4 regions of the Streptomyces sp. NPDC002676 genome follow, and region 1 is predicted to be linked to each of the others. Evidence: riboswitches for the same ligand, from Rfam matches in the RefSeq annotation. Region 1 holds a riboswitch; each other region holds the start of a gene.
The links. Region 1 has a riboswitch for cyclic di-AMP ahead of ACWD3E_RS19055 (C40 family peptidase). Riboswitches for the same ligand answer to the same signal wherever they lie in the genome.
Positions count from the first base shown of each region.

Region 2: another riboswitch for cyclic di-AMP. It lies ahead of ACWD3E_RS38370 (M23 family metallopeptidase); the one in region 1 lies ahead of ACWD3E_RS19055 (C40 family peptidase).
Region 3: another riboswitch for cyclic di-AMP. It lies ahead of ACWD3E_RS29710 (M23 family metallopeptidase); the one in region 1 lies ahead of ACWD3E_RS19055 (C40 family peptidase).
Region 4: another riboswitch for cyclic di-AMP. It lies ahead of ACWD3E_RS30800 (transglycosylase SLT domain-containing protein); the one in region 1 lies ahead of ACWD3E_RS19055 (C40 family peptidase).

Region 1 is NZ_JBSFVT010000006.1:130,729-138,328, reverse strand. Features, by position in the region: gene ACWD3E_RS19065 (ATP-dependent Clp protease proteolytic subunit) at 1-443, shown strand, start outside; gene ACWD3E_RS19060 (hypothetical protein) at 451-756, shown strand; cyclic di-AMP (ydaO/yuaA leader) riboswitch at 1,190-1,328, shown strand; gene ACWD3E_RS19055 (C40 family peptidase) at 1,332-1,805, shown strand; gene ACWD3E_RS19050 (ATP-binding protein) at 1,828-2,286, opposite strand; gene ACWD3E_RS19045 (helix-turn-helix domain-containing protein) at 2,500-3,366, shown strand; gene ACWD3E_RS19040 (DUF397 domain-containing protein) at 3,376-3,600, shown strand; gene ACWD3E_RS19035 (8-amino-7-oxononanoate synthase) at 3,715-4,842, opposite strand; gene bioB (biotin synthase BioB) at 4,990-6,222, shown strand; gene ACWD3E_RS19025 (adenosylmethionine--8-amino-7-oxononanoate transaminase) at 6,215-7,495, shown strand; gene bioD (dethiobiotin synthase) at 7,497-7,600, shown strand, end outside.
Region 2 is NZ_JBSFVT010000026.1:19,155-26,754, reverse strand. Features, by position in the region: gene ACWD3E_RS38395 (alpha/beta hydrolase family protein) at 1-1,144, shown strand, start outside; gene ACWD3E_RS38390 (GTP cyclohydrolase II) at 1,161-1,811, opposite strand; gene ACWD3E_RS38385 (MarR family winged helix-turn-helix transcriptional regulator) at 1,894-2,433, opposite strand; gene ACWD3E_RS38380 (dihydrofolate reductase family protein) at 2,521-3,657, shown strand; tRNA gene ACWD3E_RS38375 (tRNA-Met) at 3,729-3,802, shown strand; cyclic di-AMP (ydaO/yuaA leader) riboswitch at 4,108-4,272, shown strand; gene ACWD3E_RS38370 (M23 family metallopeptidase) at 4,282-5,325, shown strand; gene ACWD3E_RS38365 (aldo/keto reductase) at 5,393-6,337, shown strand; gene ACWD3E_RS38360 (PrsW family intramembrane metalloprotease) at 6,384-7,600, opposite strand, start outside.
Region 3 is NZ_JBSFVT010000013.1:119,198-126,797, reverse strand. Features, by position in the region: gene ACWD3E_RS29735 (alkaline phosphatase family protein) at 1-169, opposite strand, end outside; gene ACWD3E_RS29730 (DUF5998 family protein) at 169-765, opposite strand; gene ACWD3E_RS29725 (bifunctional acetate--CoA ligase family protein/GNAT family N-acetyltransferase) at 989-3,826, opposite strand; gene ACWD3E_RS29720 (HPr family phosphocarrier protein) at 4,007-4,288, shown strand; gene ACWD3E_RS29715 (GntR family transcriptional regulator) at 4,459-5,154, opposite strand; gene ACWD3E_RS29710 (M23 family metallopeptidase) at 5,359-6,111, opposite strand; cyclic di-AMP (ydaO/yuaA leader) riboswitch at 6,124-6,286, opposite strand; gene ACWD3E_RS29705 (M16 family metallopeptidase) at 6,521-7,600, opposite strand, start outside.
Region 4 is NZ_JBSFVT010000014.1:128,969-136,568, forward strand. Features, by position in the region: gene recQ (DNA helicase RecQ) at 1-1,582, shown strand, start outside; gene ACWD3E_RS30785 (M56 family metallopeptidase) at 1,646-2,584, opposite strand; gene fahA (fumarylacetoacetase) at 2,807-4,024, opposite strand; gene ACWD3E_RS30795 (HAD family hydrolase) at 4,380-5,192, shown strand; gene ACWD3E_RS30800 (transglycosylase SLT domain-containing protein) at 5,205-5,693, opposite strand; cyclic di-AMP (ydaO/yuaA leader) riboswitch at 5,698-5,878, opposite strand; gene ACWD3E_RS30805 (polyprenyl synthetase family protein) at 6,516-7,526, shown strand.

The DNA of each region.
Region 1 (7,600 bases):
AGATCACGCTGTACATCAACTCCCCGGGCGGCTCCTTCGGGGCGCTGGCGGCGATCTACGACACCATGCAGTACGTCAGTTGCCCGGTGGGGACCTACTGCCTGGGGCAGGCCGCCGGGACCGCCGCCGTCCTGCTCGCGGCCGGGGCCCCGGGCAGGCGGTTCACGCTGCCGGGAGCGCGGATGGTGATCGAACAGCCCGGTCTCGGCGAGCCGGTGCGGGGGATGCCCAGCGACCTCGTCATCCAGGCCCAGGAGTTGGAGCGGGTGCGCACCCTGACGGCGGAGATGCTCGCGCGGCACACCGGCCGTACGGAGGAGCAGGTCGACCGGGACCTGGAGCGGGATCTGATCCTGGACGCCACGGCAGCGCTGGAGTACGGACTGGTGGACGGCGTCGTCCCCAGCCGCAGGACCGTGCCCGGCGCGCCCGAGGCCGGGTGAGCCGCCGATGCTGCCGGACCTGCCTCCGCTGCCCGCGCTGACACGGGCCGAGGGCGAGTTGATAGACCGTTACCTGGAGACCGTCGATCTGCTGGGCCGGATCAACCCGGCGCACGACGGTGACACCTACCGCGGGCTGCGCGCGGCGCAGGCGCTGGTGCACAAGGCGTCCGAGCTGCGCGACGCGCTGGTGCTGATGCACCGTCGGGGTGAGACGGAGCTGCACGGGGACACGCTGGCACGGGCTTTGCGGGTGCTCGACGGTGAGCGCCGTACCGCTCGCGTCGCGCTCCCGCCCGACGGTGTCGGCTGATCCGGACACATATCCGAGACGCCGGGAACCGCGTGTCGAAGCCGCGCCCGGGCGGGAGTTGAAACGGCCCGAACGGCGGACCCACGGCCGGCGTATTCACGGATCCTTTTCCGGGCCCCCTCGGCTTGCGCACGGCGCTCGTCCGAGGGGGCCCGAACGCGCTCCGTCCCAGGTCCGGGGCCCTGTAAGGGAACTGACGGTGTCTCGAACGCACCCATGTCCACCCGAACGGGTGAGTGGTGAGTAACACCACAAATCCCCGATTCCATTGGGATTTTCGGACACCTGTGGGTGAAGATCCCTGTCCGACGACAAGCCCCCGCCACCGCGGCGGGGCGGTCCGGGCGGACGCCGAGTCCTGCCGCCGCCCGGACGACAGGTCGACAGGAGTGGATCGGCAGGAGTGGAGGACCCGAGCAAGGCGGGTCGCCGGAACGGAGGTTCGTCCGCACAGCGCGGACGGGCGGAGGTTCCGAGCAGGCCCTTGGGGTGAAGCCGCGGCAACGCGGCCGGGCAACTTCGCCAGCCCGAATCCGACAGGTCATCCTTCACAGGCGGCTGACGAAGGGTTGCGCATGACTGCGCTCAATCGTGTCCCGTCACTGATGGCCCGGGCCGGCACGGCCTCGGCACTCACTCTCGCCGCCGTGGGCGGCACGATCGCGGTCCCGGGTCTGGCCACCGAGGCCTCGGCCGCCACCACGGCCACGAAGGCGCTCCAGGTCGCGGCCTCCAAGAGGGGCGCCCCGTACCAGTGGGGCGCCAGCGGGCCGCGCAGGTTCGACTGCTCGGGGCTGACGCTCTATTCGTACAAGAAGGTGGGCAAGACCCTGCCGCGTACGGCCGCCCAGCAGTACAACAAGACGCACCACATCTCGGCCGGCAGCCGCAGGGCGGGCGACCTGGTGTTCTTCCACTCGGGTTCGAGCATCTACCACGTCGGCATCTACGCCGGACACGGGAAGATCTGGCACGCCCCGAAGACGGGTGACGTGGTGAAGCTGGAGAGGATCTGGACGCGGAGCGTCTGGTACGGCCGGGTCAGCTGAGGGCTCCTCACCCCGTGGACGGTCAGGGCTCCTGCTGGCCGGCCGCCGGCACCGGTTCGGCCGGGATCGTCCACGGGAGCTCGATGGAGACCGTCTTGCCGCCCTCGCGGGTGGGGCGGACGCGGAGTTTGCCGCCGCACTCGGCGGTGAGCCAGCGGATGATGACCATGCCGCGGCCGTTGTCCTGCTGGACCGCGGCGGGCAGTCTCTTCGGAAAGCGTGGATGACTGTCTGTGACGCCGATGCGCAGGTGTTCGTCACGGTGCAGCGCGATGTCGACCGTGAAGGTGGGTGACTGGCCGAAGGTGTGCTGTACGGCGTTCGTGGCGAGTTCGGAGACGATGAGTCGCACGGTGTCGGCCACGTCGGTGTCCGACGGCAGGCCCCACTCCGCGAGGGTGCCCACGACGTAGGAGCGGGCGACGGAGACCGAGGCCGGATCGCTCGGCAGAGTGACGGATGCTTCCAGATGGTCTGCCATGGCGAGGTCGTCCCTTTCCCACGGGACCGGAGTCCGACAAAGGAGCGGATGGTTCGAGTACGGTCCCGGACTGGTGCTTCTTCGCCAGACTGCCATTACCGGGCCGGTCAGGGGAGCGATCCACCAAGATATGCATATATCTGTCGCTCAAAGCGGTGAACTCTGCGACGGGAGCACGTATTTGGGCGGCCCGGAAGGAGTAAGGAGGAGCCCATGCAGAACGGTCCCGCGGTGCGCCGCCGCAAACTGGGCGCCGAACTGCGCACGCTGCGCGCCGAGGCTGGGCTCACGAGTGGCGAGGCCGCCCGGCTGGTGGGCTGGCACCAGTCGAAAGTGAGCCGTATCGAGACGGGTGCCAGCGGCGTGAAACCGGCCGATGTGCGCATACTCCTGGACGCGTACGCGGTTCGGGACGCCCAACTCCGTGAGTTACTACTGTTGTTGGCCGGTGCCGAGGAGAACGCGGTCGGCGCACGCAACCGCTGGTGGCATGCGTACCGCGGGGTATTGCCGCCGACCTATCGCGATTTCATCAGCCTCGAGTCACAGGCCAGTGGCATGCGCACCCTGGAGACCACGGTGGTCCCGGGTCTGCTCCAGACGCCCGAGTACGCCCGCGCGGTGACCCGGGCGGCCGTGAAGAGCCTGGACGAGGAGGCGCTGGACGCGTTAGTGGAAGTGCGTCTGGCCAGGCAGGACGTGCTCCACTCGGATCCGCCGCTGCACCTGGACGCCGTACTGGACGAGGCGGTGCTCCGGCGCGAGGTCGGCGGCCCGGAGGTGATGGCCCGGCAGCTGGAGCGGTTGCTGCAGGCGGCGCGGCTGCCCCAAGTACGGCTACAGGTACTTCCGTTCGGAGCCGGGGCACATGTCGGCCTCACGGGACCTTTCGTAATCTTCTCATTTCCGAGCACTTCTGATCTGGACGTGGTTGTTCTCGACCAATTGACGAGTAGCCTCTATCTGGAACGGAAAGAAGACCTCGTGGCTTACTCGGAGGCCTTCAACACCCTTCGCATCCACGCCCTTTCACCCGAGGAATCGTTGGATTACATCGCCGGGATAGGTGACGGCGCGTAAGGAGGCACCATGTCAGTACTGCCTCGGCACGTCCCGATCAGTACCGATCTGCACGATGCGCAATGGCTGCGCAGCAGCTACAGCACGGGAGCGAACAACTGCGTGGAGACGGCCCGGCCGCGCTCCGGCCCGCGGGCCGGACTGCTCGCCGTGCGCGACTCCAAGAACCCGGCCGGACCCGCGCTGCTCTTCTCCCCCGGGAGCTGGGCGGGGTTCGTGGCCGCGCTCCGGTGACCCGCGGATCCCGACCGACCCCGACCCCGACCCCGACCCTGACCCTGACCCCGACCAACCGCTACCGATCAGATCCGATCAGATGCGTGCGAAGCCCGGCCGTGTCACGCCGACTCATGGTCGCGCCTCGTCGATGACCCGTACAGCGCGTTCGATCTCGGACCCGGAGAGGTCCGCGCGGGCGGTCAGCCGCAGCCGCGAGATGCCGTCGGGCACGGAAGGAGGACGGAAGCAGCCCACGGCAAGACCGGCCGAACGGCAGTCGGCCGCCCAGCGCACGGCGCTCTCCGGGGACGGGGCCCGCACCGAGACCACCGCGGCGTCCGGACGCACCGCTTCCAGACCCGCGGCGGTCAGGCGTGCGTGCAGTTCCGCGGCCACCTCACGGGCCCGTGCCGCCCGCTCCGGCTCACGGCGCAGCAGCCGCAGCGCCGCCAGCGCCGCCCCCGCCGCGGCGGGGGCGAGGCCGGTGTCGAAGATGAACGTCCGGGCCGCGTTGACCAGGTGGTCGATCACCCGGGCCGGGCCCAGCACCACCCCGCCCTGGCTGCCCAGCGACTTGGACAGCGTGGCCGTGACGACCACGTCGTCCGCGCCCGCGAGCCCGGCCTCGTTCGGCGCTCCCCGGCCGCCGTCACCCAGCACGCCGAGCCCGTGGGCGTCGTCCACGACCAGCCCGGCGCCGTGCTCCCGGCACGCCGCGGCCAGTTCGGCCAGCGGGGCCGCGTCGCCGTCGACGGAGAACACGGTGTCGGAGACGACGATCGCCGGTCCCTCGTGCGTGCTCAGCGCCTTGCACACGGCCTCCGGGTCGGCGTGCCCGACCACCTGCGTGCTGCCCCGGGCGAGCCGGCAGCCGTCGATCAGCGAGGCGTGGTTGCCCGCGTCCGAGACGATCAGCGAGCCGTGCGGGCCCAGCGCGGTCACGGCGGCCAGGTTCGCGGCATAACCGGACGAAAAGACCAGAGCCGCCTCGAAGCCGCAGAACTCCGCCAGTTCGCGCTCCAGCTCGGTGTGGAGTTCGGTGGTGCCGGTGACCAGCCGGGAACCGGTGGAGCCGCCGCCCCACGCCCGGGCGGCCTGGGCGGCTCCCTCGGCGACGTCGGGGTGGTGGGCCAGGCCCAGGTAGTCGTTGCTCGCGAGGTCCAGCAGCGGCGAGTCGGCGGGGCGCGGGCGCAGCGTCCGTACGAGTCCGGCGCGGCGGCGCGCCTCGGCCTGCTCGTCGATCCAGCCGAACGCCATGGGTCCTCCGGGGCATTTGTAGGTAGCGGACAGACCCTAGCCGGACGCCGAGCCGCCCAGGGTGTGGCGATACCCACACGGTGAACCGTCCGCGTTGTTCAAACTCACATTGGCCCGGGGCGGTCGCGTAAGACAGGATCAGACCTCATGGACCTGCTGAACACGCTGGTGGAAAAGGGGCTTCGGCGCGAGCTGCCGACCCGCGAGGAAGCACTCGCCGTACTCGCCACCTCCGACGACGACCTGCTCGATGTGGTGGCCGCGGCCGGCAAGGTGCGCCGGCACTGGTTCGGCCGGCGCGTGAAACTCAACTACCTGGTCAACCTCAAGTCCGGCCTGTGCCCGGAGGACTGCTCCTACTGCTCCCAGCGGCTCGGCTCCGAGGCCGGCATCCTGAAGTACACCTGGCTCAAGCCGGACGAGGCCTCGCAGGCCGCCGCCGCGGGCCTGGCCGGCGGTGCCAAGCGGGTCTGCCTGGTGGCCAGCGGACGCGGTCCGACGGACCGCGACGTGGACCGGGTCTCCCGGACGATCAAGGCGATCAAGGACCAGAACGAGGGCGTCGAGGTGTGCGCGTGCCTCGGTCTGCTCTCCGACGGCCAGGCCGAGCGGCTGCGTGAGGCCGGTGCCGACGCCTACAACCACAACCTCAACACCTCCGAGGCCACGTACGGGGACATCACCACCACCCACACGTACGCCGATCGGGTGGACACGGTGCAGAAGGCGCACGCGGCCGGTCTGTCCGCCTGCTCCGGTCTGATCGCGGGCATGGGCGAGAGCGACGAGGACCTGGTGGACGTGGTCTACTCGCTGCGCGAGCTGGACCCGGACTCGGTGCCGGTCAACTTCCTGATCCCGTTCGAGGGCACCCCGCTGGCCAAGGAGTGGAACCTCACCCCGCAGCGCTGCCTGCGCATCCTCGCGATGGTCCGCTTCGTCTGCCCCGACGTGGAGGTGCGTATCGCGGGCGGCCGTGAGGTCCACCTGCGCTCGATGCAGCCCCTCGCCCTGAACCTGGCCAACTCGATCTTCCTCGGCGACTACCTGACCAGCGAGGGCCAGGCGGGCAAGGCCGACCTGGAGATGATCGCCGACGCCGGTTTCGAGGTGGAGGGCGCCGACCAGGTCACGCTGCCGAAGCACCGGGCCGACGTCCAGGGCGCCCGTGGCGGCTGCGGATCGCACGCCGAGGCGGGCTGCGGGTCGCACGAGGGCGGCGGCTGCGGGTCCGTGTGCGGCTCGCACGAGGGAGGGGACGTGTGCGGTACGGCGTCCGTGCCCGCATCCGCGCCTGCGGCTTCGGCGAACGAGCCGCGCACCGACCTCGTCGCCGTCCGCCGCCGGGGCGCCGGAACGGACATCGCGCCCAATGCCTGAGCTGGGCGTGCCCGAGCTGCTGGAGCTGGACCGGCGGCATGTGTGGCATCCGTACGGCCCGATGCCCGGACGTGCCGAACCGCTCGTCGTGGAGTCGGCGAGCGGGGTCCGGCTGAAGCTCGCGGACGGCTCGGGCGAACTCGTCGACGGGATGTCGTCCTGGTGGTCGGCGATCCACGGCTACAACCACCCGGTCCTCAACGAGGCCGTGCAGCGGCAGCTGGGCCGGATGAGCCATGTCATGTTCGGCGGGCTCACGCACGAGCCCGCCGTGCGGCTCGCGAAGCTCCTTGTCGACTTGTCGCCTGACGGTCTGGAGCATGTGTTCCTGGCCGACTCCGGGTCCGTGTCGGTCGAGGTCGCGGTGAAGATGTGCCTGCAGTACTGGCGCTCGCTCGGCCGCCCGCAGAAGCAGCGGCTGATGACCTGGCGGGGCGGCTACCACGGGGACACCTGGCAGCCGATGTCGGTGTGCGACCCCCAGGGCGGGATGCACGAGCTGTGGACCGGGGTGCTCCAGCGCCAGGTGTTCGCGGACGCGCCCCCGACGGAGTACCAGGAGTCGTACGCCGGGCATCTGCGGTCGCTGATCGAGGCCCACGCCCACGAACTGGCGGCGGTCATCGTGGAGCCGGTGGTGCAGGGCGCGGGCGGGATGCGCTTCCACTCCCCCGAGTATCTGCGGGTGCTGCGCGAGGCGTGCGACGCGCACGACGTGCTGCTGGTGTTCGACGAGATCGCCACCGGCTTCGGCCGCACCGGCGAGCTGTTCGCGGCCGGGCACGCGGGGGTCACCCCGGACGTGATGTGCGTGGGCAAGGCCCTGACCGGCGGCTATCTCACGATGGCGGCCACCTTGTGCACCGCGCGGGTGGCCGACGGCATCTCGCAGGGCGAGGTGCCGGTGCTGGCCCACGGGCCGACCTTCATGGGCAACCCGCTCGCCGCGGCCGTCGCCTGCGCCTCGATCGAGCTGCTGCTCGGCCAGGACTGGCAGTCCGAGGTGCGGCGGATCGAGGCGGGACTGCGGGAGGGCCTCGCACCCGCCGCCGAACTGCCCGGGGTGAAGGACGTCCGCGTCCTGGGTGCCATCGGGGTCGTCCAGCTCGACCACGAGGTCGACATGGCCGCCGCCACCCGGGCCGCCGTGCGGGAGGGCGTGTGGCTGCGCCCGTTCCGCGACATGGTCTACACGATGCCGCCCTACGTCAGCTCCGACGACGACGTGGCACGGATCGCGCGCGCGGTGTGCGCCGCGGCGCGGGAGGGTTGATATGCCGGTTCTGATCATCACGGGGACGGGCACGGAGATCGGCAAGACGGTCACGACCGCCGCCGTCGCCGCGGCGGCACTCGCGGCCGGCCGGTCGGTGGCCGT
Region 2 (7,600 bases), on a different contig from region 1:
CGCGCTGGCAGTCGGTGCCGCCCTGCCGATGGGCATCGCACGCCAGGCGTCGGCGGCTTCGACCGCCCCGGGCCCGGTTCAGCTCACCCTGCCCGTGCCCACCGGGCCGTACCCGGTGGGCACGGTGCCCCTGCACCTCGTCGACACTTCACGCCCTGATCCCCTGGCCGGTCCCGGGCACCACCGCGAGTTGATGGCGAGCGTCTGGTACCCCGCCCGGGGCGTCGAGCGGTATCCGCTCGCCCGCTGGACGCCCCCTGCCGTGACGCGGGCCATCCTCACCACGTCGGCGGGCTGGCCGGCCGATGTCGCGGTGGCGCCGCTCACGGCCGGCCACGAGGGCGCCCCGGTGCTGCGAACGGGCGGACGGCTGCCGGTCGTCGTGTTCTCGCACGGCGCGCACGATCACCGTGCGGACACCACCGTCGTGGTGCAGGAGCTCGCCAGCCACGGGTACGTGGTGGTCACGGTGGATCACACGTACGACGCGTTCAGCGAGTTCCCCGACGGCCGGCTCACGGTCCCGCTCGACCAACCCGCACTGACACCACGGGACTTCGCCACCGACGTCCGGTTCGTGCTCGACTGCATCGAGGACCTTGCCACCGGGCGCAACCCCGACGCCGGACACCGACCGCTGCCGCCCGGCCTGCGTGGCGCCCTCGATCCGCATCGCATCGGCATGTTCGGCTGGTCGAAAGGCGCGACGGCGACGGCCTTCGTCATGAGCGAGGACCAGCGCGTCCGGGCCGGGCTGAGCCTCGACGGCCCGATGCAGCCGATGGTCACCACCGACCTGGACCGGCCGTTCATGCTGATGACTGCCGCGTTCCCCCGGGCCACGCAGCCGAGCGTCGCCGAGTTCTGGTCCCACCTGCGCGGGTGGCGGCTCAACGTCCAGGCCGAGGGCGCCACCCACTGGTCGTACGGTGACGACCAGGTGCTGGTCCCGCAGCTTGCGAAGGCGGTCGGGATGAGCGACGAAGAACTCCGGGGCTGGATCGGCACCCTCGCTCCGGCCCGGGCGGTACGGATCCAGCAGGCGTACCCCCTTGCATTCTTCGACCTGCACCTGCGGCACCGACGCGGGCACCTGCTCGACGGCCCGTGCCCGGCCTTCCCGGAGGTGAAGTTCCTCCCCTGAAGCGGCGGACCGGCCGTCAGCCCGCGTTCATTCCGGTCAGTTCGGTCAGCTCGGTCAGGGGCAGTGTGTGCTGGGTCTGGAGGACCTTCGCCCGCAGATACCGGACGTTGTGCGCGGTGGTGAAGACGCCGGTCGGCACCCGGTCCCGTACGGCGACTCCCAGTGTGCGCAACTGCTCAGCCTTGTCGGGGTTGTTGGAGAGCAGGTCCAGTTCCCCGATGCCGAGGGCGCCCAGCATCTGCGCGGCGGCCGTGTAGTCGCGGGCGTCCTCCGGGAGGCCGAGGGCGGCGTTCGCCTCGTAGGTGTCGAGGCCCTGGTCCTGGAGGGCGTAGGCGTCGAGCTTGTTGTACAGGCCGATGCCGCGGCCCTCCTGGCGGAGGTAGAGCAGGACGCCGCCGCGGTCGGCGATGCGCTCGACCGCCTCGCGCAGCTGAGGTCCGCAGTCGCAGCGGGCCGAGCCGAAGACGTCGCCGGTCAGGCACTCGGAGTGCAGGCGCACCAGGGGGACGGAGCCGGGCGCGGGGTCGCCGAGGACGACGGCGACATGCTCCTGGCCGTCGGCCAGCCCGTGGAAGGTGACGAGTTCGGCGTCGGCGCTGTAGCCGTCGTGGAAGCGCAGCGGTACCCGGACGCGGGCGCGCGGTGTGGCGGCGGGGGTGTCGGGCATGCGGATCCCTCCGAGGCGGTTTGCTTCATATTTGAAGCAGTCGTTCGTAGGGACCCTACCTCATGCTTAAAAGTTAAAGCAATCATGGAGTTGGAGTTGTCGGTGATGTGGACGACGTGCATGACGAACGGCGCCGCCACGGGACGTCACCCGCCCCGGCCTCGGCGTCGTCGCCCTGCAGCCCGCCCGCGATCTGCGTGCAGATCTCCTCCAGCTGCCGTACCTGCTCCGGGGTGAGCCGGTCGAAGAGGGCGGCGCGCACCGTGTCGACGTGCCCGGGTGCCGTGCGCTCCAGTACGGCCATCCCCTCCTCCGTCAGCACCGCGAGGCTGCTGCGCTTGTCCGAGGGGCAGTCCTCGCGGCGCACCAGCCCGTCCCGCTCCAGCCGGGTCACCGCGTACGTCAGCCTGCTGCGCGTGATCTTCAGCGTCTCGGCGAGATCGGTCATGCGCAGTCGCCGGTCGGGCGCGTCGGAGAGGTTGGCGAGCACGGAGTAGAACAGATGGGGCATGGCGGCGTCCTGCTGGAGCTGCCGGTCGATCGTGTCCTCCAGGAGCCGGGCGGCGGCCATGTAGGCGCGCCAGGCGCGCTGCTCTTCGGGGGTGAGCCAGCGGGTCGTCATGCCGCCAGTGTAAGTTTGTTTCAAACTTGAACCAAGACGAGCCCTGCCGTCAGCCTCAGCAAGTCAGCTTCCGGAATGAGGACGCCGATGCCCCTGCCGTACGTGCTGCTGTCCGCCGCCGTCTCCCTCGACGGCTACCTGGACGACACCGGCCCCGAGCGGCTCCTGCTGTCCAGCCCGGCCGACTTCGACCGGGTCGACGAGATACGGGCCTCGGTCGATGCCATCCTGATCGGCGCCGGCACCATCCGCGCGGACAACCCGCGGCTCCTGGTCAACTCCCCGGAGCGCCGCGCGGCCCGTGTCGCCGCGGGCCGGCCGGAGTATCCGCTGAAGGTGACCGTCACCGCCTCCGGCGACCTCGACCCGGGCGCCAGGTTCTGGCACACCGGCGGCCAGAAGCTCGTCTGCACCACCGACAAGGGCGCCGAGCGGGCCCGCAGCCTCGGTATCGCCGCCGACCTCGTCGCCCTCGGCCCCGACCTCGACTGGCGCGCCCTGCTGGAGCACCTGCACGACGTACGCGGCGTACGGCGCCTGATGGTCGAGGGCGGCGGCACCGTCCACACCCAGCTCCTCCAGCAGGGCCTCGCCGACGAGCTCCAGCTGGTCCTCGCCCCGCTGCTCGTCGGGGACCCGAAGGCGCCCCGGCTGTTCGGCCCGGGCGCGTACCAGGCCGGTCGCCTCCGCCTCACCGAAACCCGCAGGATCGAGGACGTCGTACTGATGCATTACGAGCCCACCGCACCCGGAACGGGGCAGTCGGTCACGGCCGCCGACCGGCATTGGATGAGGATCGCCTGCGAGCTGGCGGCGCTGTGCCCGCCCTCGGAGACGGCGTTCAGCGTGGGCGCGGTCGTGGTCGCCGAGGACGGGACCGAGCTGGCGCGCGGCCACTCGCGCGAGGGTGACGACCCGGTCGTCCACGCCGAGGAGGCGGCCCTGGCGAAGATCGACCCGGCCGACCCGAGGCTGCCCGCCGCCACGGTCTACAGCAGCCTGGAGCCCTGTGCCCGCCGCGCCTCACGGCCGGCTCCCTGCGCGCGGCTGATCCTGGCGGCGGGGGTACGGCGGGTGGTCACGGCCTGGAGCGAACCGGACACGTTCGTGGCGGCGGCCGACGGGAGCGGACTGCTGTCGGCGCAGGGCGTGGAGGTCGTCGTACTGCCCGAATACGAGGAGCGTGCCATGGCGCCGAACCGCCATCTGCTGACCGGCGAATAAGACCGCCTACTGACCGGTCAGTAAACCGATGTGCTTTCTGCCCCGCACATGGCGTACAGTAGAGACATCGACGCGGGGTGGAGCAGCTCGGTAGCTCGCTGGGCTCATAACCCAGAGGTCGCAGGTTCAAATCCTGTCCCCGCTACTGAAGGCTCAGGGCCGGAATCCAGAATTGGGTTCCGGCCCTGAGTGTTTGCAGTGTTCAACGGCCTGTGGGGCGCACTACTCAGGGTGATCGGGCGACCGCCCTCCGCATAACATCTGAGTCACCATCAAAAACGCTGTGACTCCTGAACCCCGGTCAAGTTGCCCGGTTTGAGCCGGTAATGGCGTGTATCGCCGCCCTGGAAAGCATTAATGATCAAGCCGAACGGCTTGGAATCTGACAGTCGGGTCTATTAACGTTCGATAACGCAGCGCGGTCGTCCCAGCCGTCACAAGAGGCGGCTCCGTGCTCATGCGCCGAATCCCGCGAGGGAACCGGGGAACCACCACCTTGGGGTGAATCGCGCGGACGCCGTCGTGAACTCGCTGAGTACACGGCAGTGCCACGCGTAGGAGACCTTCCTGCTCCGAACCCGTCAGCTAACCCGGTAGGCGGAGGAAGGAAAGGAGTACGCCCGCGTGGCGTCCAACCGGCCTGCCCAAGAAGCCCCGTTCATACCGGCTCAGCGCGAGACCGAAGCCTTCGGCTACGGTTCCTTCCCGGCCGAGGAGGGCCCCTGGGAGGAGTGGAACCCCACCGAGGACTCCGTCCGCCCGGTCCGCGGCCGGCACCGCGTCGCCAAGCAGCGCGGCGGGCTCGCGCGCAGCTCCACGGTCCTCGGCGTCGGCGTCCTGGCCGCGGTCGGCGCGGGCGGCATCGCCAGTGCCAACTCCGGCAAGCCCCCGGTCGCCATCTCGATGCCCGACCTGCCCGACCTGCCTTCCTCCGTCGACTCCCTGCTTGACGACGGTTCCGCGGACGCGCCCAAGGCCGCCTCCGCGGACACGCTCAGCAGGGTCGGCATGACCTCCGAGGACGCGCAGAACACGGACGCGGGCGAGGCCCTGCGCAACCGGATCATGGCGCAGGCCGACCAGCAGCAGGGCCAGGCCGACAGCAAGGCCACCGCCGCCGCGGTCGCCGCCGCCGAGCAGCAGAGCGCCGCCGCGGCTGCGAAGGCGGAGAAGGCCGCCGCTGCCAAGGCCGCCGCCGCCAAGGAGCAGGCCGAGGCCATCGCGAAGAAGAAGGCCGAGGCGGAGCGCTTGGCCAAGCTGGCCAAGCAGTTCAGCCTGCCGGTCGTCTCGTACACCCTCACCGGCACCTTCGGGCAGCCCGGTGCGATGTGGTCCTCCGGCTACCACACGGGCCTGGACTTCGCCGCTCCCACGGGCACGCTCATCAAGGCCGTCCACAGCGGCACCGTCACGCAGGCGGGCTGGGCCGGTGCCTACGGCTACCGGACCGTGCTGACCCTGGACGACGGCACCGAGCTGTGGTTCTGCCACCAGTCCTCGATCAACGTCAGCGTCGGCCAGAAGGTCAACACCGGCGACGTGATCGGCCGTATCGGCGCCACCGGCAACGTCACCGGCCCCCACCTCCACCTGGAGGTCCACCCCGGCGGCCAGCCGACCGCCATCGACCCGATGACCTGGCTCCGCGAGAAGGGCCTCAACCCCTGACCCGGCCTGTCGGCCTGCTGTCCTGCTGCGCGGAATGTGATCACTGGTACGGGCGTTGAAACAGGGCATGGCTCCTCTGCGCACACTCGGTTCCTCCGATCTCCAGGTCTTCCCCCTCGCCCTCGGCGGCAACGTCTTCGGCTGGACCTCCGACGAGGAGACGTCCTTCGCCGTCCTCGACGCCTACACGGCGGCCGGCGGCAACTTCGTGGACACCGCCGACTCCTACTCGGCCTGGGCCGAGGGCAACAAGGGCGGTGAGTCCGAGACCGTCATCGGCAAGTGGGTGAAGGCCCGCGGCAACCGCTCCGACGTCGTCATCGCGACCAAGGTCAGCCAGCACCCGGAGTACCAGGGCCTGTCCGCGGCCAACATCAAGGCCGCCGCCGACGCCTCCCTGCGCCGCCTCGGCACGGACTACATCGACCTCTACTACACGCACTTCGACAAGCCCGAGGTCCCGGTCGAGGAGATCATCGGCGCCCTGGACGAGCTGGTGAAGGCCGGCAAGGTCCGGCACATCGCGGCCTCCAACATCACTCCCGAGCGCCTCCAGGCCTCCCTCGACTTCTCCGACCGCGAGGGCCTCGCCCGCTACGTCGCCCTCCAGCCCCACTACAACCTGGTCTCCCGCGACACCTACGAGGGTCCGCTGCGCGACCTCGCCGCCCGCGAGGGCCTCGGGGCCGTGTCGTACTTCTCGCTGGCCGCGGGCTTCCTCACCGGCAAGTACCGCCCCGGCACGACGGTCGACAGCCCCCGCGCCGGCTCGGCCGCGCAGCACCTGAAGTCCGAGCGCGGGCGCCGGGTCCTCACCGCCCTGGACGAGATCGCCGCCGCCCACGACGCCCCCGTGGCCACGGTCGCCCTCGCCTGGCTGGCGGCCCAGCCGACCATCGTGGCACCGATCGCCTCGGCGCGGACGGTGGAGCAGCTGCCGGCACTGCTGGGCGTGGCGGAGCTGAAGCTGACGGACACGGAACTGAAGCAGCTGACGGAGGCCTCCGCCTGAGGCTTCCTTCCGCTCTTTCCACCGCGACGGCGTGATCCGGCGGTGCCTACGTCCGGTACGGGTTGTACGCGGGATACGGCACCGCCGGGTACCCGGCCGGATAGCCGTACGGCGCCCAGTGCACCGGCACCGGAACGGAGGCCCTGGCCGCGTACTCCAGCGCCGGCCGGGAAACCTCCCTCCGCTTCCACAGCTCCGCCAGCAGCTCGCGCTCCCGTACGGCGAAGCCGGCCCCGGCCTTGCCCTTGCGCCCGCGGTGCCGCAGGAACGCGAGCGAGGTGGCGCAGGCCTCGTACTCCGCGACCGCGCGTGCCGCCGGCCGCCCCCCGAAGTACCGCCGGGCGTGGTGGCGGGCCAGCCGCCGCGCCCGCATCGACCCCAGGGCGAACGGCTCCGCCGGCCCCAGCCACCCGGCGTACACATACGCGGGCAGCTCCTCGCGCACGGTCCGCAGCTCCCGTTGCCGCGTCCAGATCGCGAGCCAGGTCAGCAGCCCGAACGCGGGCAGCATGAAGGTTCCGTAGACGGCGAAGAATCCGTACTCGCCGAAGGTCGAGGAGCCGTTCCAGAAGGCGTGCACGCCCATCGCGAGCAGCAGACCGCAGAGCGGGACCAGCGCCCGCCGGACGCGCTGCCGCTCGGCGGACAGCGCGGCGATGCCGAAGCCGATGCCGGTGAGCACGGTGAACAGGGGGTGCGCGAACGGGGACATCACGATGCGCACGAAGAAGGTGGCGGCGGTGACGGAGGCGATGCCGCGGTGGCCGGTGAGCTGGTCGGTCCCGAAGGCCGTGCCGAGGTAGAGGATGTTCTCGGTGAACGCGAACCCGGTGGCGGTGATCCCGGCTATCACCACCCCGTCCACGATCCCGGTGAAGTCCCGTCTGCGGAAGAGGAAGACCAGCAGCACGGCGGCGGCCTTCGCGGACTCCTCGACGATCGGCGCTATGACGGTCGCGCCGAGGGTGTTGGCGCTCGCCGGATCCGCGGTGGCGGTGGCTATCCACTTCGTCGCGAAACTGTTGGCGACGATGGCGATGAGCGCCGCCGCACACGCGCCCCAGGCGAACGCGAACAGCAGGTTCCGCCAGGGGCCCGGCTCCACCCGGTCCAGCCAGCGGAAGGCGGCGATCAGCCACGGCACCGGCAGCACGGCCAGACCGAGCCCGACGAGGAACCCGTCCGTGCCCGTCTGCCGGCGCACCAGCGCGAGGATGACCAGGCCGGACAGCGCGAGCAGGGTGACCAGCGCGCCGCAGCGCA
Region 3 (7,600 bases), on a different contig from region 1:
CCCGGTCGGCCGGGGTCAGCTCCGGGATCGCGGCGGTCATGCCGGGCACGCCCATCCCGGCGGCCAGGGTGGGCAGCAGGTCGGCGAGGGAGCCGGTGCCGTACGCGGGCAGCGGCGCGGTGTCCAGGGCGAGCGGTTCCGGGTGGTCCCAGGCGGAGAGCTGGGACATCAGCGCGCGAGGTCCGCGGTTGCCTCGGAAAGGGCCTGTGCGAAGGCGAGCGCCTGGCGCACCGTCTCCGGGCCGTCCCCGGCCTCGCTGACGCGCAGGCTGAGGTCGTCCGCCGTGGAGTTGCCCGTGTAGCCGTGGTCGGCGTCGCAGTTGGGGTCGCCGCAGGCGGCGGGCTCCAGGTCGATGCGGCTGACCGCGCCCCAGCCGATGGTGAGCACGACCTCGCGGGGCAGCGTGCCCGGCGTGTACTGCTCCGGGTTGGAGACCACGCGGCTGACCACGACGGAGGAGATCCGGCCGAGCTTCACGGACTCGGTGGAGGTCGTGGCGTACGGTGCCGGGGAGGTGCTGTCGGCAGCCTGCTCGTCGGTGTGGCTGACGATGAAGCGGTTCTCGGTGAGGACCAGCACGGTCACGTGCCGACGCACCTCGTTCTGGTCGAACGTGGTCTCCTGGTGGACCAGGTACGACCGGATCGGCTCGCCGCCCACGGCGGCCTCCACCGCCTCGGACACGAGGGCCGGGTAGTAGCCGCTGCGCTCGATCGCCGTGCGCAGCCCCTGGGTCGTCGTACTGGTCTTGGCCATGGCGTCCATCCTAATCCGTGGGCAAGGGGGGTCCGGGCCAGTCGCGGGTACCCGCTGCGACCCGCACGCCCGCGCGCGGGCCTCGGCAGCTCCGCGCCGTGGTGGTGGGTGAGGCCGTGTCCGGCGGCCGGCCGCAGCTGTCCCGGGTCCCAGACGATCGCTTCCCGGTCCCATCAGCTGCCTCCGGGCAGTTCCCGTCCGGCGATCTCCATGCCCTGCCCCCCTTCGCCGCTCAGTACGCCGGCAGGGTGCGGGGGCCGAGGTCGTCGCGGGCCGGCGGGGGTGCGAGGCGGACGGTGGCGCCGAGGACGCTCACGCCGTGTGCGGCCACGACCACCGGCTCCAGGGTGACCGCGACGACCTCCGGGTGGTCGTCGACCAGCCGGGACACGCGCAGCAGCAGCTCTTCCAGGGCGGGGGTGTCGACGGGCGTGGAGCCGCGCCAGCCGAAGAGCAGCGGTGCCGTCCGGATCGACCGCACCAGCGAGGCCGCTTCCCGGTCGATGACCGGGATCAGCCGGTGCGCCATGTCCCCGAGCAGCTGTGAGGCGGCGCCGGCCAGCCCGAAGGACAGCACGGCCCCGGCTGCCGGGTCGATCACCGCCCGTACGACCGTGTCGACACCCCGGGGTGCCATTCCCTGCACCACCGGGCGCAGGTCCTCCGGGCCGCCGAACAGTTCCGTCAGCTCCGCGTATGCACGGCGCAGTTGCTCCTCGTCGGCCAGGTCGAGCCGTACGCCGCCCAGGTCGGCGCGGTGTCTGAGGTGCGGGGCGGTGGCCTTGAGGGCCACCGGGTAGCCGAGGGAGCGGGCGGCCCCGGCGGCGGCGTCGGCGGTCGGGGCGGGGAGCGCGCGGCGGACGTGGATGCCGTACTTGGCGAGCAGCTCGCAGGTCTCCGCGGCCGGGATGGTGAGCCCCTCCCCGCGCGCGAGCAACTCACCGATCAGCTCGGCGGCCCCCTTCTCGTCGATGTCGTCGTACTCCGGCACCTTCCCGGGATCGGCCGCCTCCCGCCGCCACTGCCCGTACTTGACGGCTTCGGCGAGAGCCCGGACGGCGCGTTCGGCGGCGGGGTAGGCGGGGATGAGACGGCTGTCCTCGGGAGCCGAGCCTTCCACCGCGGTGGGCAGTCGTTCCGCAGGGGGGAACGGGTGGGCGCCGCCTGCGGCGCCGGGTGCCTTCTCGACGGCCCGAGGTGCGGTACTCGTCGCAGCCGACAACGCCTCGGCCAGCCCCCCGAGCTCCACATGCACCACCAGCACCGGCTTACCAGGAACGGCCGCCGCAGCCGAGCGCAACGCCTCGGCCAACTCCGCATCCCCCGCCGACCCCTCCCCAATGGCAGGGATCGCGGTGACCACAACGGCATCGCACGTGTCGTCCGCCAGCGCAGCGGCCAGCGCCCGATGGAAGTCCTCCGCCCGCGCCCCCGTCGTCAGGTCCAGCGGCAGTGACGGCCGCAACCCCTCCGCGAGGCACCGGTCGTACGTCAGCACGCCCAGCGACTCCGAGTTCCCGAGGATCGTCACGCGCGGCCCCGCGGGCAGGGGCTGGCGGGCGAGCAGCAGGCCCGCGTCGACCAGCTCGGTGATCGTGTCCACCCGGATCACACCGGCCTGCCGGAGCAGCGCGGAGACGGTGGCATGGGGCAGCCGGGTGGCCCGGACCGCGTGCCCCTGGGGGGCCGAGCCGACCCCCTGCACCACGACCAACGGCTTCGCCGCCGCGGTCCGCCGGGCGAGGCGGGTGAACTTGCGCGGGTTGCCGATGGACTCCAGGTACATGAGGACGACGTCGGTCTCGGGGTCGTCGTACCAGTACTGGAGGACGTCGTTGCCGGAGACGTCCGCGCGGTTGCCGGCGGACACGAACGTGGACACGCCGGTGACCCCCGTGACGCCTCCCCCGCGCCGGTGCAGACCCGACAGCAGGGCGATGCCGATGGCGCCGGACTGCGCGAACAGGCCGATGCGCCCCGGGCGGGGCATCTCGGGGGCGAGCGAGGCGTTCAGCAGGACGTCCGGGGCGGTGTTGATGACCCCGAAGGCGTTCGGGCCGATGATCCGCATGCCGTACGCGCGCGCCTGCTGCACGAGCGCACGCTGCCGCTCACGTCCCTCGGGCCCGCTCTCCGCGTAGCCGGCGGAGAGGACGACGAGTCCCTGGACGCCGTGTTCGCCGCACTCGGCGACCACGGCGGGGACGTACTCGGCCGGGACGGCGACGACCGCGAGGTCGACGTGCCCCTCGATCTCCCGCACCGACCGGTGCGCGGGCACCCCGTCGACGCCCTCGACGTCCTCGGGGAAGGCCTTGTTCACGGCGTACAGCCGGCCCGTGTAGCCGGCGTCCCGGAGGTTGGCCAGGACGCTGCGGCCGACCCCGCCGGGCGCGCGGCCGACGCCGACGACGGCCACGGAGCCGGGTGCCAGCAGCCGTCGTACCGAACGGGCCTCGGCGCGCTGCTCACGCGCGCGTTGCACGGCGAGGGAGCGGTCGGTGGGTTCCAGGTCGAACTCCAGGCGTACGACGCCGTCCTCGAAGCTGCGCTTCTGGGTGTACCCGGCGTCCGTGAACACCTTGATCATCTTGGTGTTGGCGGGCAGCACCTCGGCGGCGAAGCGGCGGATCCCGCGCTCGCGCGCCACGGCGGCGATGTGCTCCAGGAGAGCGGAGGCGACCCCGCGGCCCTGGTGGGCGTCCTGCACGAGGAAGGCGACCTCGGCCTCGTCGGCCGGTGCGGAGGCGGGCATTCCGTCGGGGCCGATGCGGTCGTAGCGCACAGTGGCGATGAACTCGCCGCCGACGGTGGCCGCGAGCCCCACCCGGTCCACGAAGTCGTGGTGCGTGAAGCGGTGGACGTCCTTGGCGGAGAGCCGGGGGTACGGCGCGAAGAAGCGGTAGTACTTCGACTCGTCCGAGACCCCCTCGTAGAAGCTGACCAGGCGGTCGGCGTCATCGACGGTGATGGGCCGCACGCGTGCGGTGCCGCCGTCGCGCAGCACCACGTCGGCCTCCCAGTGGGCGGGGTACTCGTGCCGGTCGTGCCGGTCCGCCGGGGTCTGCATGGGCCCCAGCGTACGGCTCGCCCCCGGCAACGGCGCGAGGCAGTCTGTGGGGGGACGGAAGCCGGATCGAGGCCGCGGTCCGGCGACACGGCCGGAGGGTGACGAAGGTCCCCTCCGGACTTGCTTCACGATGTGGGAAACTGGTCTAGACAACCCTGAGAACCTGAAGGGCAGCATCACATGGCTGAGCGCCGCGTCAACGTCGGCTGGGCCGAGGGCCTCCACGCCCGCCCCGCCTCCATCTTCGTCCGAGCCGCCACGGCCGCAGGCGTCCCGGTGACGATCGCCAAGGCCGACGGCAACCCCGTCAACGCGGCCTCCATGCTGGCGGTCCTCAGCCTGGGCGCCCAGGGCGGCGAGGAGATCGTCCTCGCTTCCGGCGCCGAGGGCGCGGACGCCGCCCTGGACCGTCTGGCCAAGCTGGTCGCCGAGGGCCTTGAGGAACTGCCCGAGACCGTCTGAGTCGCGCCAGGAAGCCGCGTCCCCGGAATCGGGGGCGCGGCTTCCGCGTTTTCGCGCCGGACTGATTCGCACGCGAATTTACGCACCTGCCTGAATTCACGGCACGCCGAAATAGGGCAGCGGAAATGCGCGTCCCTCCGAATATCCCCTCTTTGTATACGGCGCCCGTGTTAATGCCGCGGGCTCGCTGTGTTTACGGCATGTTGCGAGTCCCTCACACGCTCCGCGCGCTCCCCGCCGGAGGCGAACCGCAGCCGGTGCGCGCCCGCCGCGCGCTCGATGTGCAGGGCGGTGACCGCCCGCGCGCGCTCGCCGTCGCCGCGCGTCACCGCGTCCACGATGACGCCGTACTCGGCCCAGGACTCCACCGGGCTGACCGGGGCCTTCACCGCGTACATCCAGGCGATCTTGTGCCGCAGCTGGGTGAGCATCGAGGTCAGCGAGTGGCTGCCGGAGGCCTGGGCGAGCGTCTCGTGGAACCAGCCGTCCAGCGAGCGCAGTTCCTCGCTGCCGCCCTGCCTGGCCCGCTCCTGGCCGAGCCGCACCAGGCCGCGCAGCACCTTCAGATGGGCCTCCGTGCGCCGCTGGGCGGCCCGTGAGGCGCCGAGCGGCTCCAGGAGCATGCGCATCTCCAGCAGGTCGGCGGCCTCCCGCTCGGTCGGCTCGGCGACGCACGCGCCCGCGTGCCGACGGGTCACCACGAAGCCCTCGGCCTCCAGGGTGCGCAGGGCCTCGCGGACGGGGACGCGCGAGACGCCGTAGCGGCGGGCCAGGACTTCCTCGGTGAGGCGGCTGCCGCGCTCGTGGACACCGGCCACGATGTCGTCCCGGATCGCCGTGCACACCGAGTGTGCCGGAATACGCATGACCGACCTCCGCCTTAATCCCCGTGAAACGTCGACAACGGACGCGTGTTCCGTGACTCTATTGCAATGTGCGGGAATTTCCGACGGCGGCCCAGAATCCATGGATATTTTTTGGTCAGCGGGCACCGCGGACGCCGCGAAAAACGACGAAGCCCCGGCTCGGTGAACCGGGGCTTCGTCGCGAGTGCCGCTTCGGGGTGCGTGTCAGACGCTCAGGCCGTGCTGGCGGAGGTAGGCGACGGGGTCGACGTCGGAGCCGTACTCCGGGGTCGTGCGGGCCTCGAAGTGGAGGTGCGGGCCGGTGACGTTGCCGGTCGCTCCGGACAGGCCGATCTGCTGGCCCGGGACGACCTGCTGGCCCACGGTGACGCCGATGGACGACAGATGGCCGTACTGGGTGTACATGCCGTCGGCCATCCGGATCACTATCTGGTTGCCGTACGCGCCGCCCCAGCCCGTGGAGACGACGGTACCGAGGCCGACCGCGTGCACCGGGGTGCCGCTGGCCGCGTGGAAGTCGATGCCGGTGTGGGAGCCGGAGGACCACAGGGAGCTGCTGGCGCGGTAGCCCGTGGAGACGTACGAGTCGGCGATCGGCGCGACGAAGGCGTTCAGGCGCTTGCGCTCAGCCGCGCGGGCGGCGCGCGCCTTGGCCTCGCGCTCCTCCTTCGCCCGCTCGGCGGCGGCCTTGGCCGCGGCCTGCTCGGCCGCCTTCCGCTCGGCGGCCTGCTGCTGCGCGGTGGCCTGTGCGTCGATCTGCTCGGCGATCTCGTCGCTCACGGTGATGACCGGGGTGAGGCCGGTCTGCTCGACGGAGTTCTCGGCGGCGAGCGACGGGGTGGCCGCGAGGGTGCCGATGACGCCGGTGGTCAGGGCCGCGACGCCGGCCGCCTGAGCGGTGGTGCGCTTGACCCGGCCGGGCTTGCGGTGCTTCCCGGTGGCGCACATGAACGCCATGAAGTGGCTGGTCCTTTCCTTCCCTCTCGCCTACCGGGTTAGCTGACGGGTTCGGAGCAGGAAGGTCTCCTACGGACCCCCTCGCGCACGCGCGGGAGTCCGATTCACCCCAGGGGACGTGTGGGTCCCCGGCTCCCCTGGCTCGCGCCGTACGGGGACTCGGCGATGACTGTCCGGTGCCGCGGGTGCGGCGCACTGCCTGACGAACAGCCCGCACGACGCTACGGGGGGTGGCTTTCCCCGCCCAAACGGATCCGGAGTTTTGTAGCGCATCCCACAGGCCAGACAGGCAACCTCCGCCCCAATTCGGACATCTGGGGAGCGGCTGGGGAACAGCCGGTGCACAGGCGTGGGGCCCTGACGACCCGTAAGTCGCCGGGCCCCACTCGCGCGTGCGTGCGCTCGGGCTCTACTCGGCCGCCACGACCGTGACTTCGCCGATGCCGAGCGCCTCGACCGGCTCCTTGATCTGGGCCGCGTCACCGACAAGGACGGTCACCAGACGGTCCACCGGGAAGGCGTTCACGACCGCCGCCGTGGCCTCCACGGTGCCGGTGGCGGCGAGCTGCCGGTAGAGCGCGGCCTGGAAGTCGTCGGGCAGGTGCTGCTCGACCTGGTCGGCCAGGGTGCCCGCGACGGCCGCCGCGGTCTCGTACTTCAGCGGCGCGACCCCGACGAGGTTCTGCACGGCGACGTCCCGCTCGGCGTCGGTCAGGCCCTCCGCCGCGAGCGTACGCAGCACCGTCCACAGGTCCTCGAGCGCGGGGCCGGTGTTCGGGGTGTCCACGGAGCCGCTGATGGCGAGCATCGAGGCGCCCGTGCCGTCCGGGGCGGAGCGCAGCACCTGCCCGAAGGAGCGCACGCCGTAGGTGTAGCCCTTCTCCTCGCGCAGGACACGGTCCAGGCGGGAGGTGAGGGTGCCGCCGAGGCAGTAGGTGCCGAGCACCTGGGCGGGCCACACGCGGTCGTGCCGGTCGGGGCCGATCCGGCCGATGAGCAGCTGCGTCTGCACGGCACCGGGCCGGTCCACGATGACCACGCGCCCGGTGTCGTCGGCGCTGACCGGCGGCACGGGCCGCGGGCTGCCCGGGGTGCCCGTCCAGGCGCCCAGGGTGTCGCCGAGCAGCTCGTCCAGGTCCGTGCCGGTGAGGTCGCCGACCACGACCACGGTGGCCGTGGCGGGGCGCACATGGCGGTCGTAGTAGGCGCGGACGGCCGCCGCGTCGATCTTCTCGACCGTCTCCTCGGTGCCCTGGCGCGGGCGGGACATGCGCGAGGTGGCCGGGAACAGCTCCTTGGAGAGTTCCTTGGCGGCCCGGCGGGCGGGGCTGGCCAGCTCGTGCGGGATCTCGTCCAGGCGGTTGCGGACCAGCCGCTCGACCTCGCTCTCGGCGAAGGCGGGCGCGCGCATGGCGTCGGCGAGCAGGCCGAGGCCCTTGGCCAGGCGGGAGGCCGGGACCTCCAGGCTGAGCCGGACGCCGGGGTGGTC
Region 4 (7,600 bases), on a different contig from region 1:
CGACCTGCTCTCCCGCGGCAAGATCTCCGTCTTCGCGATCGACGAGGCGCACTGCGTGTCCCAGTGGGGCCACGACTTCCGCCCCGACTATCTGGCCCTGTCCCTCCTCGGCGAGCGCTGGCCGGACGTCCCGCGGATCGCCCTCACCGCGACGGCCACCCGCGCGACCCACCAGGAGATCACCGAGCGGCTGCACCTGCCGTCGGCCCGCCACTTCGTGGCCAGCTTCGACCGGCCCAACATCCAGTACCGGATCGTGCCCAAGGCCGACCCCAGGAAGCAGCTCCTCGCCTTCCTCCGGGAGGAGCACGCGGGCGACGCCGGCATCGTGTACTGCCTCTCGCGCAACTCGGTGGAGCGGACGGCGGAGTTCCTCACCGCCAACGGCATCGAGGCGGTGCCGTACCACGCAGGTCTGGACGCGGGCACCCGCGCGGCGCACCAGTCCCGGTTCCTGCGCGAGGACGGCCTGGTCGTGGTGGCGACCATCGCCTTCGGCATGGGCATCGACAAGCCGGACGTGCGCTTCGTCGCCCACGTGGACCTGCCCAAGTCGATCGAGGGCTACTACCAGGAGACCGGCCGCGCGGGCCGCGACGGTCTGCCGTCCAATGCGTGGATGGCGTACGGCCTGAACGACGTCATACAGCAGCGCAAGCTGATCCAGTCCGGCGACGGCGACGAGGCCTTCCGCCGCCGGGCCGCGGCCCACCTCGACTCGATGCTCGCGCTGTGCGAGACGGCCCGGTGCCGCCGCGGACAGCTGCTCGCCTACTTCGGCCAGGAACCCGCCCCGGCGGGCTGCGGCAACTGCGACACCTGCCTCACCCCGCCGGAGACCTGGGACGGCACGGTCGCCGCGCAGAAGGTGCTCTCGACGGTGGTACGGCTCCAGCGGGAGCGCGGGCAGAAGTTCGGCGCCCTGCAGATCGTGGACATCCTGCTCGGCAAGCGCACCGGCAAGGTGATCCAGTTCGACCACGACCAGCTGTCCGTCTTCGGCATCGGCCAGGATCTCTCCGAGGGCGAGTGGCGGGGCGTCGTCCGCCAGCTGCTGGCCCAGGGGCTGCTCGCGGTCGAGGGCGAGTACGGCACGCTGGTGCTCACCGAGACGAGTGGTTCGGTGCTGCGGAACGAGCGCGAGGTCCCGCTGCGCAAGGAGCCGAAGAAGCCGGCCGCCTCCCGGTCGGGTTCGGGCGCGGGCTCCGCCCGGGGCGGAGGCAAGGCCAAGGCCGCCGCGGCCGAGCTGCCCGACGAACTGCTCCCCGCCTTCGAGGCCCTGCGGGCCTGGCGCGCCGAGCAGGCCCGGGAGCAGGGCGTCCCGGCGTACGTCATCTTCCACGACGCCACGCTGCGAGAGATCGTCACCCGCCGTCCCGCCTCGGTGCGGGAGCTGGGCACGGTCAGCGGCGTGGGCGAGAAGAAGCTGGCGACGTACGGGGAGGGGGTACTGGCGGTGCTGTCCTCCCTGGACGGCTCCGGCACGGCCGCCGCCACCGTGCCCGTGCCCGCGCCCGGTGAGTCCCCGGAGGACGACTGGCCGGAGTGGGGCGAGGAGCCGGAGCCGGACGACTGGATATAGCGAGCTGCCACCCGGGCGCCTGCGGGGGTGGGGTGGGTCTGGGGGCGGCCGCCCCCAGGGGGCTCAGGACAGCGCCGACAGTCCCGGGGCGAACGTGATCAGCAGCGGCAGCAACGGCACCAGTGCGGCCACCGTCGTCGTCAGCGCCCGCTGCCGTCGCAGCAGCCGCGGCGGGGGCTCCAGGAGGCGGTCCACGCGCTCGCCCAGCAGACGGCGGCTGGAGGCGCAGGAGAGGACGCCCCGGTGCTGGTTCAGCTCGATCAGCGCGAGGGCCGTGGTGAGGTGGCCGCAGCGGCGGGACGCGGTGTCGTCGGCGGCGAGTTCGACCAGGCGGTGGGTCTGGTCGCAGAAGTGGGCGAACAGCGGCACGCGCGGGAAGCCCGTGGCGAGCGCCGTGGACAGGTGCAGCAGCCAGTCGTGGTGGGCGCGGGCGTGACCCCGCTCGTGGGTGAGGACCGCGTCCAGCTGGTGGTCGGTCAGGCGCTGCAGCGCCCCGGTGGTGACGACCAGCTGGGGCGGATGGCCGGGCATCCACCAGGCGTCCGGGTACTCGTCCTCCAGCACCAGCATCGGGCCCCGCGCGGCCGGTAGCCCGGCCGGGAGTTCGGGGGCGCGTTCGCGCAGTTGCGCGCGGGTCTGGCCGAGGCGCCGGCGGGCCTCGGCCAGTTCCCGGGCCAGCATCGCCGTCGTCCAGGCGGCCCCGCAGGCCAGCAGCACCGTGAGGGTGACCGCCCACACCGGCGCGGACGAGAGGTCGTACGCAGCGGTGACGGCGGGCGGTGCCGGGGCGAACACGCGGTCGCGGACGGTGTGGAAGACGGCCGCCGCGCCGAGGATCAGCGCGGCCAGGCAGCACATCAGGACCGTGGCGACCAGGCACTGCCACACCCACAGCGCGACCACGGGCTCCCGCTCGGGCCAGCTCGCCCGGGTCAGGGCACGCGGCGCCGGTACGGCGGCCGTCAGGGCGACGACGCTCAGCAGGAGCAGGCAGACGGTCATACCGGGGCACCGTCCTGGTCGGGGTCGGAGTGTGTGCGGGAGAGGGGTGGTGCGTGTCCCGTCAGTATGACGGCGAGGGGCGCCAAGAGGCAGTCCCCGACGGGGATCCGCCCGCCCTCCTTCGAGTCCGGCTCCTTCGCGTGCCGAGTCCGGGGACCGGCGGGGTGACGCTCACCCCGCCGGTCACTCCAGTCTCTTAGCCGCGCCCTCGGCTCCCGGAGGTCAGCCCGACACGATCCGCCCGCTGACCTCGCCCAGGCTCACCCGGCTCCCGTCCGGCCCCGGCGCCCACGCCGACATGGTGACCACGTCGCCGTCCTCCAGGAACGTGCGCTTGCCGTCCGGGAGTTCGAGGGCGTCGCGGCCGTTCCAGGTCAGCTCCAGCAGGGAGCCGCGCTGATGCTGCTCCGGGCCGCTGACCGTGCCCGAGCCGTACAAGTCGCCGGTGCGCAGCGAGGCCCCGTTCACCGTCATGTGGGCGAGCTGCTGGGCGGCGGTCCAGTACATGGTGGAGAACGGCGGCTCGGCGACCACATGGCCGTTGATCGCCACGGAGATCCGCAGGTCGTAGCCGTCCGGCTGCCCGCCCTCGGCCGTGTCGTCCAGGTAGGGCAGCAGCGGGTGCGTGCGCTCCGGCGGCGCCACGCGCGCGTGCTCCAGCGCCTCCAGCGGGGTGATCCACGCGGACACCGAGGTGGCGAAGGACTTGCCGAGGAAGGGGCCGAGGGGCACGTACTCCCAGGCCTGGATGTCGCGCGCGGACCAGTCGTTCAGCAGGCACAGCCCGAAGACGTGCTCCCTGAAGTCGCCCAGCGCGACCGGCGTGCCCAGCTCGGACGGCTTGCCCACGACGAAGCCGACCTCGGCCTCGATGTCCAGCCGGACCGACGGGCCGAAGACGGGGGCGGGGTCGGCCGGCGCCTTGCGCTGCCCGGAGGGTCGTACGACATCCGTGCCGGAGACGACGACCGTGCCGGAGCGGCCGTGGTAACCGATCGGCAGGTGCTTCCAGTTGGGGGTGAGGGAGTCCGCCGCGTCCGGGCGGAAGATCTGGCCGACGTTCCGCGCGTGGTTCTCCGAGGCGTAGAAGTCGACGTAGTCCGCCACCTCGAACGGCAGGTGCAGGGTGACCTCGGACAGCGGGTGGAACAGCGGCTCGACCGTCTCGCGGTGCGCGGGCTCCGTCACCCAGGCGGTCAGCGCGCGCCGCACCTCGGACCAGGCCGTGCGGCCGGCGGCCAGCAGCGGGTTGAGGGTGGGCTTCGCGAGCAGCGCGTGGTGCGGCGAGCCGAGGGCGGTGGCCGCGGCGCCCGCGTCGAGGACGTGGTCCCCGAGCCGGACGCCGACCCTCCGCTCCGTGCTGCCGGAGGGCGAGAAGACGCCATAGGGAAGGTTGTGCGGACCGAAGGGGTCACCCTCGGGGACGTCGAAGGGGGGCATGGGGTACTGCCTCACTCTCATCCGGCGCCTTGCGCGGCGATGCGTTCCATGTGGTCGCGCCACACGTTACGGCGGAGGCAGGTGTCTTGGGCAGTGCCCGAAGGGTTGTGCGGGTGATGACTGAAGAGTTCTTGATGCCCGGAAAAGTCTTGTCGGGGTGGCAATCCCCGGCTTGGCTGCCTTTGGGGGCGGACGGGGTGGATCCGGTCCGCAGGCGGCCCATGGCTGAGGCCGCTCCACTCCTACGAAGGAGGCCATCAGGCAAGCGGATGGCCCCACTTGGGGCTGGGAAGTACATAAGTGCACAGGGTGACAGGGGGAGTCGGGTGGGGCGCGAGGTCCGTATTCTCTGATCATGGCCGCCTCCCCCGCGTATTCACTGATCGCCACCGACCTGGACGGGACGCTGCTGCGCGGCGACGACACCGTCTCCGACCGGTCGCGCGCCGCGCTCGCGCGGGTGGCGCGGGCCGGCGCCCGGCACCTGGTGGTGACGGGCCGCCCGGCACCCAGGGTGCGGCCCCTGCTGGACGACCTCGGATATACGGGGCTCGCGGTGTGTGGGCAGGGCGCGCAGGTGTACGACGCCGGAGCCGACCGCCTGGTGCGGTCGGTGCGGCTCGACCGGGAGCTGGCCGAGACCGCGCTCGGCAAGATCGAGGCCGAGGTCGGGCAGGTCCACGCGGCCGTCGACCAGGACGGCGTGGACGGGCTCACGCTCATCGAGCCCGGGTACCGGATGCCCCATCCGACCCTGCCCGCGGTGCGGGTCGGCCGCCGCGACGATCTGTGGGCGGAGCCCATCAGCAAGGTGCTGCTGCGCCATCCCGACCTGTCCGACGACGCGCTGGCGGCACTCGCGCGCTCGGTCGTGGGCTCGCTGGCGACGGTCACCATGTCGGGGCCGGGCACCGTGGAGCTCCAGCCCGGCGGGGTGACCAAGGCGACCGGGCTCGCGCTCGCCGCCGACCTGCTGGGGATCGGCGCCGAACAGGCTCTCGCCTTCGGCGACATGCCCAACGACATCCCGATGTTCGCCTGGGCCGGCCGCGGCGTCGCCATGGCCAACGCGCACCCCGAACTCAAGGCGGTCGCCGACGAGCTCACCAAGTCGAACGAGGACGACGGCATCGCCGTCGTCCTCGAAAGACTGTTCCCGACCGACTGACCGGGGGGTATGTCAGTACGCGCTGAAGACGTTGTCGATCGAACCGTAGCGCGCGGCGGCGTAGTTGCAGGCGGCGGTGATGTTCGCGACGGGGTCGTAGATGTTGAACGACGTTCCGGCCACGTGGTACGTGTTGAACGTCGGGTCGATGACCTGGAGCAGGCCCTTGGACGGGATGCCCTTGGCCGCGTTGGAGTCCCAGAGGTTGATGGCGTTGGGGTTGCCCGAGGACTCCCGGATGATGTTGCGGTAGATGCCGTTGTAGCTGCCCGGGATGCCCTTCTGAGCCATGATCGCGAGCGACTCGCGGATCCAGCCGTCGAGGTTGTTCGGGTACCCCGCGAGGGTGGTGGCGGCGGTCGTCGTCGTCCCGCCGGCGGCGGATGCGCTCGTGGCGCCGATGAGCGGGATCGCGAGTACGGCGACGCCGGTGCCGGCGGCGGCGAGCGCGCGGAGGAGGCGGTTGTTCCGGGTGCGGCGGGGCTGAACGGCAGCAGACATGGGGAAGTCCTCTCCGGCGCCTGCGAGGTGAGCTGTCGGGTTCGGGCTGGGGAGTGCCCGGCCGGGCCGTCGAGACGGCACGACTTCACCCCTAGCCGTTCCGGTGCGACATGTGTCGACCGGGCCGGCGGCATACCTGGGTCCCCCGCTCCTGCCGTACGAAATGAGTTCGTCGATGGGTCTTTCAGGCGGCGGCAGGATTCGGCGTCCGCCTGATGGCCCGGAACGTATGCGAGAGCACATGTCCGGAACAAGTACCAGATTCGTAGATCAACCCAGTTGACCTTGATCTGTTCTGAATGTGGTACTTGATCCTTTGCAGTTGCCAACACTCAACTCGCCTTTGCGGCAAGGGGTGGGAAGGGGTGGGGGCGACTATTCCCGGCGAGGCGTTCCGGTGGGCGTGAGTGACCCAACTCACGAATGGGCAAAATATGGCAAATCAGGCATGAGGTATTAAGGGGATTCAGGCGATTCGGGGGTTTCAGGGGATTTGCTTCACCCATTGGAGACGGGAAAGTGGTCCGCGTCACAGCTGATTTCGGAGGGTTCGGTGGCCGGCCACGGCTCCCGTCGCGACTCGCCGACGCGGCGCGGGGGCCGGCGCGTCCGGCGGGGTCCGCCATACGTGCGCGTACCCCCTCGTACCGTCCGCCGGTGGGAGTCGTGGGGGTAGGACGTACGGATGTGCATGAGTGTCTCGAGCGGTGGGCGCTATCGGTGATCGAAAGCGGACCGGATACGCTGACTTGAAGTGATAGCGGCGACCTATCGACAAACCGTGTAATCGCCAACAGAGACACAGCAGACAGGAGACCCCTCGTGACCGTCGTCGGGCCGTTCGGGCTGAGCGTGCGGGACCAGGCTCTCGAAGCCGATGTCCAGGCCGGATTGGCGGCTGTCGAGGAAGGTTTGCTCGAAGCCACCAAGAGCGAGGTCCCGTTCATCACCGAGGCCGCGCAGCACCTCGTCCGGGCCGGCGGGAAGCGTTTCCGGCCGCTGCTCGTGATGCTCGCGGCGCGCTTCGGTGACCCGTACGCGCCGAACGTGGTGCCGTCCGCCGTCGTCGTGGAGCTGACCCACCTCGCCACGCTCTACCACGACGACGTCATGGACGAGGCCGCCGTGCGCCGCGGTGTGGACAGCGTCAACACCCGCTGGGGCAACTCCGTCGCGGTCCTCACCGGCGACTTCCTCTTCGCCCGCGCCTCCCAGATCCTCGCCGACCTCGGCCCCGAGGCGGTCCGGGTGCAGGCCCTCGCCTTCGAACGGCTGGTGACCGGTCAGATCCTGGAGACCGCGGGTCCCTCGGACGGCCGTAACCCGGTCGACCACTACCTGGACGTGCTCAGCGGCAAGACGGGTGCGCTGGTGGCGGTTTCGTGCCGGTTCGGCGCCATGATGTCCGGCGCCGACGAGACGGTCGTCGACGTCCTCACCCAGTACGGCGAGCGGCTCGGTGTCGCCTTCCAGCTCTCGGACGACGTCCTGGACATCGCCTCCGACTCGCACGAGTCCGGCAAGACCCCCGGCACCGACCTGCGCGAAGGCATCCCGACCCTGCCCGTGCTCCGGCTGCGCGAGCGGGCGGCCAAGCTGGGGCTGCCCGAGGACCTCGCGCTGTGCGAGCTGCTGGACTCCGACCTCAGCGACGACGCCCGGCACGCCGAGGTGCTCGCCGCGCTGCGCGCACACCCCGCGCTGGAGCAGGCCCGCCGGGACGCCGTCCGCTACGCCGAGGAGGCGCGCGCCGCGCTGGCCCCGCTGCCCGAGTGCGACGCCAAGGCGGCGCTGACGGAACTGTGCGACGCGGTGGTGTTCCGGGCCGGCTGAGCCCGGCTTCGGGACGACCCCTACGGGTCGGGTGGAGCTGCCGCCCTTTCGTGTCATACCGCAGGCGTACACGG